DNA from 3 places in the Ferribacterium limneticum genome. Region 2 is predicted to be linked to each of the others. Evidence: riboswitches for the same ligand, from Rfam matches in the RefSeq annotation. Region 2 holds a riboswitch; each other region holds the start of a gene.

Region 1 (2,255 bases), 360 kb from region 2:
GTTGCCGTAGGCGGCCTGCTCAATCAGCACGGTGATCCTTGCCGGCCTCGGCGGCCCGGCGTTCGGCCTCCTTGAGCAGCCGTTCGCGGGTCACGACCGAACCCAGCCAGTAGCCGATCACCCCGGCACCGAGGGCCGCCTGCAGCGCGAAAAGCAGCGAGGCGATTTCGCCGCTGGCCGGTTCGAGCAGCGGGGCGAACCATGGCTGGTAGTTCGGGGCGATCTGCACGATGGCCTGCTGCGCCTGCGCATCGGCCCCGCCAAAGGTTGCTGCGGGCTGACCATCCGGTCCAGCGGCCGTACCGATGCCGAGGTGTGGCACCAGCCAAAGCGGCAGGGCGGTGAGCAACACGACGGCGGCGATCAGCAGCCAGTTCTGCTTCTTCATGGCCGTGCTCCGCGCCCCGCGAACAGCGGCAGGTGGCGCAGTTCCTCGGCATTGAAGCGGGTCAGGGCATTGACCACCAGCACGGTGAGCAGGCCTTCGCTGATCGCCAGCGGCAACTGGGTGACGGCGAAGATGGCGCCGAACTTGAGCAGCGAGGCGGTGAAGCCGCCGGACGGGTCGGGGAAAGCCCAGGCCAGCTGCAGGCTGGTCGTCAGGTAGGTGGCCAGGTCACCCAGGCAGGCGGCGGCAAAAACGGCGGCGGTGAGGGATAACCCCAGGCCACGGGCCAGGCGGAAAACACCATAGGCCGCGCAGGGGCCGACGATGGCCATCGAAAACAGGTTGGCGCCGAGCGTGGTCAGCCCGCCGTGGGCGAGCAGCAAGGCCTGGAAGAGCAGCACGACGAGACCGACCGGCACCATGGCCAGCGGCCCGAAGAGCAGGGTGCCGAGGCCGACGCCGGTCGGATGCGAGCAACTGCCGGTGACCGAGGGCAGCTTGAGCGCGGAAAGGACGAAGGAAAAAGCAGCGGCGACGCCGAGCAGCATGCGCTGTTCCGGCTGCTCGCGCAGCTGGCGACGGACCGAACGAATGCCGAGGGCGACAAATGGCGCCGACGCGACAGTCCAGCCGAGCGCATGCTCGACCGGCAGGAAACCTTCCATGATGTGCATGCGAACCTCCCGACGACTGCACAAAAAACAGGCACCAAGGCGGGGGGAGTTTGGGCGGGATTGCCGGCATGCAAAAAAAGCGGCAGATCGACACGAGCCTTCCCGTCACCCCGGGGAATGGTGCTACGAATTTTTCGGGCCGGTCTTCTGGCTCGCCATCGTCCTTCCCCGCGCCTTCCCGTGCGAACACAGTGGCGGATGCGGAGTCGTCAGGCTTACAGCAGCGGGGGCTGCGCCGGAATGGTCGCGTTTGCGAGGTCACCGGCTTCCCGTTTCACCCTTGCTTGCAAAACAAGCGCGGGCACCCGAAAAAATTTGATTCTAATGAATAACTATGACGTTGGCTATGTTCAGAACTCCAATCCCGGCATGGCCTTGATGCCGCTCTGGAAGGCGTGTTTCTCCATGCCGATGTCGCTGACCGTATCGGCGGCATCGCGCAGGGCCTGCGGGGCGGCGCGGCCGGTGATGATCACGTGCTGCATCCGGGGGCGGGAGAGCAGCTTGGCGATGACGGTGTCGAGATCCAGCCAGCCATACTTGAAGGCGTAGGTCATTTCGTCGAGGACGACGAGGCCGATGGCTGGATCGCTCAAATGACCGCAGGCGATGTCCCAGGCGGCCTGCGCGGCCTTGGCGTCGCGGTCCTTGTCCTGGGTTTCCCAGGTGAAGCCCTCGCCGCCGACATGCCATTGCACGTTGGCCTGCTGGCGGAAGAAGGCTTCCTCACCCGTATCCGAGCGGCCTTTGACGAACTGCACGACGCCAACCTTCAGGCCGTGGCCAAGGGCGCGGGCGACGACGCCGAAAGCCGCGCTCGACTTGCCCTTGCCGTTGCCGGTGTTGATCACCAGCACGCCGCGTTCCTCTTGTGCCGCCTCGATCTTGCTGTCGATGACGGCCTTCTTTTTCTGCATGCGTTCTTCGTGCGTGATGCTCATTGTCTATTCCGGAATAAAGCAGCGATGGCCGCGGTCTTCGATTTGTCGCAGGCCATAGCCGTAAAGGTCGGACAGCGTTTCGGCCGTCAGGATGTCGTCGACCGGCGCAATCTCGGTGCGGCCGTCGCCGAAAACGAGTAGCGCCCGGTCACAGAAGCGGTGGGCCAGGGCCGGGTCGTGCAGCACCATGATGACGCCGGCGCCGCAGTCGCGGGCCGTGCCAGCGAACAGTTCAAGCACGGCCATCTGGTG
Region 2 (2,255 bases):
ACCGCAGCGACGCGCTGGTTCAGCCGCCCCTGTTCATCGGCAAACAGGCGGGAAACCGGATGCATCGGCACGATGCCCCAGCCCACCTCGTTGGAGACCAGAATGATGCGGCCGGGTAGTTGCGGCAGTAGTTCGATCAGCGCAGTGGTTTCCGTGCGGAACAGCGGGCAGTCGATGGCCTCGCCGGCTTCGGCCTGTGCTGCAGCCTGGCCGGCAAAGAGCAGGTTGGAGAGCCACAAGGTCAGGCAATCGACCAGCACGCAGGTGTCCGGCGCTGCCAGTTCACGCAGTCGGGCCGCCAGGTAAAGAGTTTCCTCAGTGCAGCCCCATTCGGCCGGCCGGCGTTCGCGGTGATGGGCGACACGGCGGGCCATTTCGCCGTCGAGCGCCTGTGCCGTGGCGAGGTAGGTCACCTTCATGCTTCGGTCGTTGGCATATACGCGTGCCCGTTGTTCGGCCAGCAGGCTCTTGCCCGACCGGGCACCGCCGAGAATCAGTTCTTTCATGGCCGGCATTTTGGGTGAAGGCCGGCCCGGCGGCAACCGGTATAATTTTGCCTTCGACAATACGGAACCCGGTGCGAGTCTGACTCAATTCCGGGGCGGGCCCGCCGCTGTAATCGGGGACCGATGCCGCAACAGCCACTGCAATGGGGAAACAGACCCGGCGGGAAGGCGCGGTAAAGGGACGATCCGAAAGCCAGAAGACGTGTCGAAACAAGAAACGCCAACAAAATAATCCTGGCGTTGTTGTGCCGCCTTGCCGTACGCCTTGTGCTGTCTTCGGCGGCACGCCTAGCCAGGACCGCTTTGCTTCATGTTGTTGGTGTTTCTTGATCGTGGAAGCCTGTGGACAGGGCTTCGCGGCAGCGTTGGCCAAACGTTGTCGCGAGGCCCTTTTGCTTTTGGAGAATCGGATGCATTCGTTTGAAATTTCTACCCCGGACTGCGGTCTGGAAACTGCCCTGCAAAACAAGATCGACCGCAAGACCAAGCCGCTCGGCGCGCTAGGTCAGCTTGAAAAAGTCGCCAAAAAAATCGGTCTGGTTCAGCAAACGCTGAGCCCACAACTGAACAACCCGCAAATGCTGGTTTTCGCAGGCGACCATGGCGCAGCCAAGGCTGGCGTCTCGGCTTACCCGCAGGACGTTACCTGGCAGATGGTCGAGAACTTCCTGGCCGGCGGTGCTGCCATCAATGTCTTCGCACGGCAGAACGGGCTGGGCCTCTCGGTCGTCGATGCCGGCGTGGCCCACGATTTCGGCCAGCGTACCGGTTTGGTCGATGCCAAGGTGGCGGCCGGCACGGCCAACTACATCGAGCAAGCCGCCATGACGGCTACCCAGTGCGAACAGGCGATCAATAACGGCGCCGCCATCGTCCGCCAACTGGCAGCGAACGGTTGCAATGTCGTGGGCTTCGGCGAAATGGGCATCGGCAATACCGCTTCTGCCTCGCTGCTCACGCACTGCCTGACCGGCCTGCCACTGGCCGAATGCGTCGGGCGCGGCACCGGGCTGGACGATGCCGGCCTGGCGCGCAAGCAGGACCTGCTCGAACAAGCCTTGATCCGCTACCGCGCAGGCGGTGGCGATGACGAAGCATTCAAGGTGCTGGCCGAGTTTGGCGGTTTCGAAATTGCCACCATGGTCGGCGCCATGCTGGCGGCGGCCGAAGCGAAGATGGTGCTGCTGATCGACGGCTTCATCGTCGGTTCGGCTGCCTTGGTGGCTTCCCGTCTGGCGCCAGCCCTGCTCGGCTACTGTGTCTTCTGCCACCGTTCCGCCGAGGCCGGTCATCGCACGCAATTGCTGGCGATGGGCGCCGAGCCGCTGCTGGACCTTGGCCTGCGCCTCGGCGAAGGCACTGGCGCCGCGCTGGCTTATCCGCTGGTACAGGCGGCCGTGAATTTCCTCAACGAGATGGCCAGCTTCGAATCGGCCGGTGTGTCGGACAAGGAATAAGCAGGCCAATAGAAACCGTAATTCCCGTACCCCAAGGGCACTTCCTGCGGGACGAGAAAGCGGGAATCCAGGAATTCCAGAATGATCCGTCGCGAGCTTGAATACTTCTTCGGCGCCATCCGCTTCTTCACGCGGCTGCCGGTGCCCGGCTGGGTCGGGCATTCGGCCGAGGCGCTCAACCACTCGGCCCGCTATTTCCCGGCCGTCGGCCTGTTGGTCGGCGGCATCGGGGCGCTGATCTATCTCGGCGCAGCCTTGCTCTGGCCGCAGCCGGTCGCTGTGCTGCTGTCGA
Region 3 (2,255 bases), 350 kb from region 2:
CCCGAGGAACCAGCTGTGCTTGACCTGGCCGCCCCACAGCGTGCGATCGTCGGCCTGTTCGTGCTGGTCGCCCTGCAGGCTGTTGATGTAGCCGGACGGATTGGCAAAGTAGTTCAGGCCGTAGTCGATGACGTAGAGGTTCAGCTTGCTGGCGCCGGTGTTGGTGGTGCGTGCCCAATCGCCGGCCAGGCTGTGGCGGTGCGTGCGGCCGCCGTCGCTTGGCGACAGCGCGCCGTAGCGACCGATTTCGCCGCCGGTGATGGCGCGTTCCGGCACATGCTCGGTGGCCGTCCAGTCGGCTTTGTAGACCATGCCAGTCAGGGCGAAGCCGTTGGCTGCGGTGCCCGAGGTCAGGCGCAGCACGGCGTTGTGTTTTTCGAGATTCTGCGGTTGTTCCCAGGGGCCGTCGTAGCCGCCGACCTCGATGGCGCCGACCAGATTGAGGTCGCCCAGGCTGTGTCCGCCGGCGGCGAGCAGGCGGCGGAAATTGTGCTGGCCCATGCCGAGTTCGACGAAGCTCTGGTCGAGCCTGCGCAGGTAGTCGATGCGCGCTGAGCCGGTGGTGGCGAAATCGCCATCCTCGGCCGCATAGACGCCCTTGCGGTACTGGATGCTGCCGATCAGCTCGGGAATCAGGAAATTGAGGTCCATGTAACCCTGGCCGTGGGCGTGGCTGGCCATATTGACTGGCATGCCCATGACGTGACTGGCGAAGTCGCTGCCGTGGTCGAGATTGAAGCCGCGCAGGAAATACTGGTTGGCCTTGCCGTCACCGGAGTGCTGGGTGACGATCATGCCGGGCACGGTTTCCAGCGCTTCGGCTGGGCGCAGCAGCGGCCGGTTGGTGAGCTGTCTGGCGGTGACTGTGCCTTCGGTGGCCGAGTCGGCAACACCGGTCAGGTCGTGCTGGCCGCTGCTGACGGTGACTTCCTGCAGGGTTGGCATGCCGGCGGCGTGGGCGAGACCGCCAACCGTCAGGGTGAGGGTAAGAAACGAATGCTGCCAAAAGGTGAAATGTGGGTGTCGCATGGACTGCTCCAGTCACGACTGCCTGCCACGGATCGCTGCGCCCTGCGCACACGGTGCCCAGGATCGCTGCCATCCGCATCCCCGCAGACAGTCAGTTTGAAAACACTGCTCCGTCAAGCGGGCAGTACGACGCGACAGGCCGGTCTCCGGGCTGGCAAGTCTTGACGCGTCGCCTTCCCGGGCGATCCCTGCCGCATCGAAATGACACTTTGTCGACTTCACCTCGTCGTGCAATCGCACTGCCTTCGGTTCGTCTTCGTGTTTCATTCCAATGCGGCAGGGATCAATCTCCCAGTGGCCTGATGGCGCGTCCGCACTCGCTTACCGTTGCGGGGGCAGCCGGGGCATTGCGACCGCGTGGGTCGCGCACCCCGTTCCCGTTTCACCCACAGCCCTTGAGGCTGTAAGCACCTGTTGCGGGTGTCCGGCGGTATTGCCTGAGCCTTGCCAGGCCGGACGCTGGCAAGGGTGAAAAAATCAGCCGTTTTCGGCCGTGGCCTCCTCGCCTTCCGGCGGCAGTTCGGTCTGCAGCACGGCGGCGATGTAATCCTCCGGCAGGCGGTATTCGGCGGCCAGTTCGGCGGCGCTCCTGCCGCTCTGCTGGATGGCCGCCATCCAGCCGTTGAGGCCGGTGGACAGCGAACGGCCGGCTTGTTCGCCGGCATGCGTGTTGCGTTCGCCATCCTCTACCGCGTACTTGTTGGCGTAGCCGCGCGGCGTGACCATCAGGCCGTGCTTGATGAAGGTGTTGGAATTGCCGATCAGCACCGTCGACAGCATGCCGATGTCAGCTTCGGCCATCTTGTCCAGGGTGGTGAATTCGATGCGCTGCTTGGGGCGATAGCCGGACTTGACGATGGCGACCGGCGTCTGCGGATCGCGGTGGCGCAGGAAGAGGCGCTGGGCCTCGACGATCTGCTGGGTGCGGCGGCCGCTCTTCGGGTTGTACAACGCGACGACGAAATCGGCGTAGGCCACGGCGTCGAGGCGGCGGGCGATGGTCGGCCACGGTGTCAGCAGGTCGGACAGCGAAATGGCGCAGAAATCATGGGTCAGCGGTGCGCCGACCAGCGCGGCGCAGGTGTTCAGCGCCGAAGCACCGGGCACGATTTCGACCTCGATGTCCGAGTCGGGCGTCCACCCGGCCTGGAACAGCACCTCGAAGGTCGGCCCGGCCATGCCGTACACGCCGGCATCGCCGGATGAAATCAGTGCCACCTTCTTGC

What was found. Region 2 has a riboswitch for cobalamin ahead of cobT (nicotinate-nucleotide--dimethylbenzimidazole phosphoribosyltransferase). Riboswitches for the same ligand answer to the same signal wherever they lie in the genome.
Region 1: it holds a riboswitch for cobalamin, as region 2 does, so the genes downstream of both, KI617_RS19260 (energy-coupling factor ABC transporter permease) here and cobT (nicotinate-nucleotide--dimethylbenzimidazole phosphoribosyltransferase) in region 2, are expected to answer to the same signal.
Region 3: it holds a riboswitch for cobalamin, as region 2 does, so the genes downstream of both, KI617_RS19325 (TonB-dependent receptor) here and cobT (nicotinate-nucleotide--dimethylbenzimidazole phosphoribosyltransferase) in region 2, are expected to answer to the same signal.

What each region holds. Positions count from the first base shown of each region.
Region 1 covers NZ_CP075191.1:4,014,188-4,016,442, reverse strand. The annotation lists gene cbiQ (cobalt ECF transporter T component CbiQ) at 1-30, opposite strand, end outside; gene KI617_RS19265 (energy-coupling factor ABC transporter substrate-binding protein) at 20-388, opposite strand; gene KI617_RS19260 (energy-coupling factor ABC transporter permease) at 385-1,062, opposite strand; cobalamin riboswitch at 1,183-1,386, opposite strand; gene cobO (cob(I)yrinic acid a,c-diamide adenosyltransferase) at 1,413-2,003, opposite strand; gene KI617_RS19250 (ABC transporter ATP-binding protein) at 2,007-2,255, opposite strand, start outside.
Region 2 covers NZ_CP075191.1:161,901-164,155, forward strand. The annotation lists gene cobU (bifunctional adenosylcobinamide kinase/adenosylcobinamide-phosphate guanylyltransferase) at 1-515, opposite strand, end outside; cobalamin riboswitch at 544-730, shown strand; gene cobT (nicotinate-nucleotide--dimethylbenzimidazole phosphoribosyltransferase) at 917-1,963, shown strand; gene KI617_RS00790 (adenosylcobinamide-GDP ribazoletransferase) at 2,045-2,255, shown strand, end outside.
Region 3 covers NZ_CP075191.1:4,025,440-4,027,694, reverse strand. The annotation lists gene KI617_RS19325 (TonB-dependent receptor) at 1-1,029, opposite strand, end outside; cobalamin riboswitch at 1,150-1,459, opposite strand; gene cobJ (precorrin-3B C(17)-methyltransferase) at 1,507-2,255, opposite strand, start outside.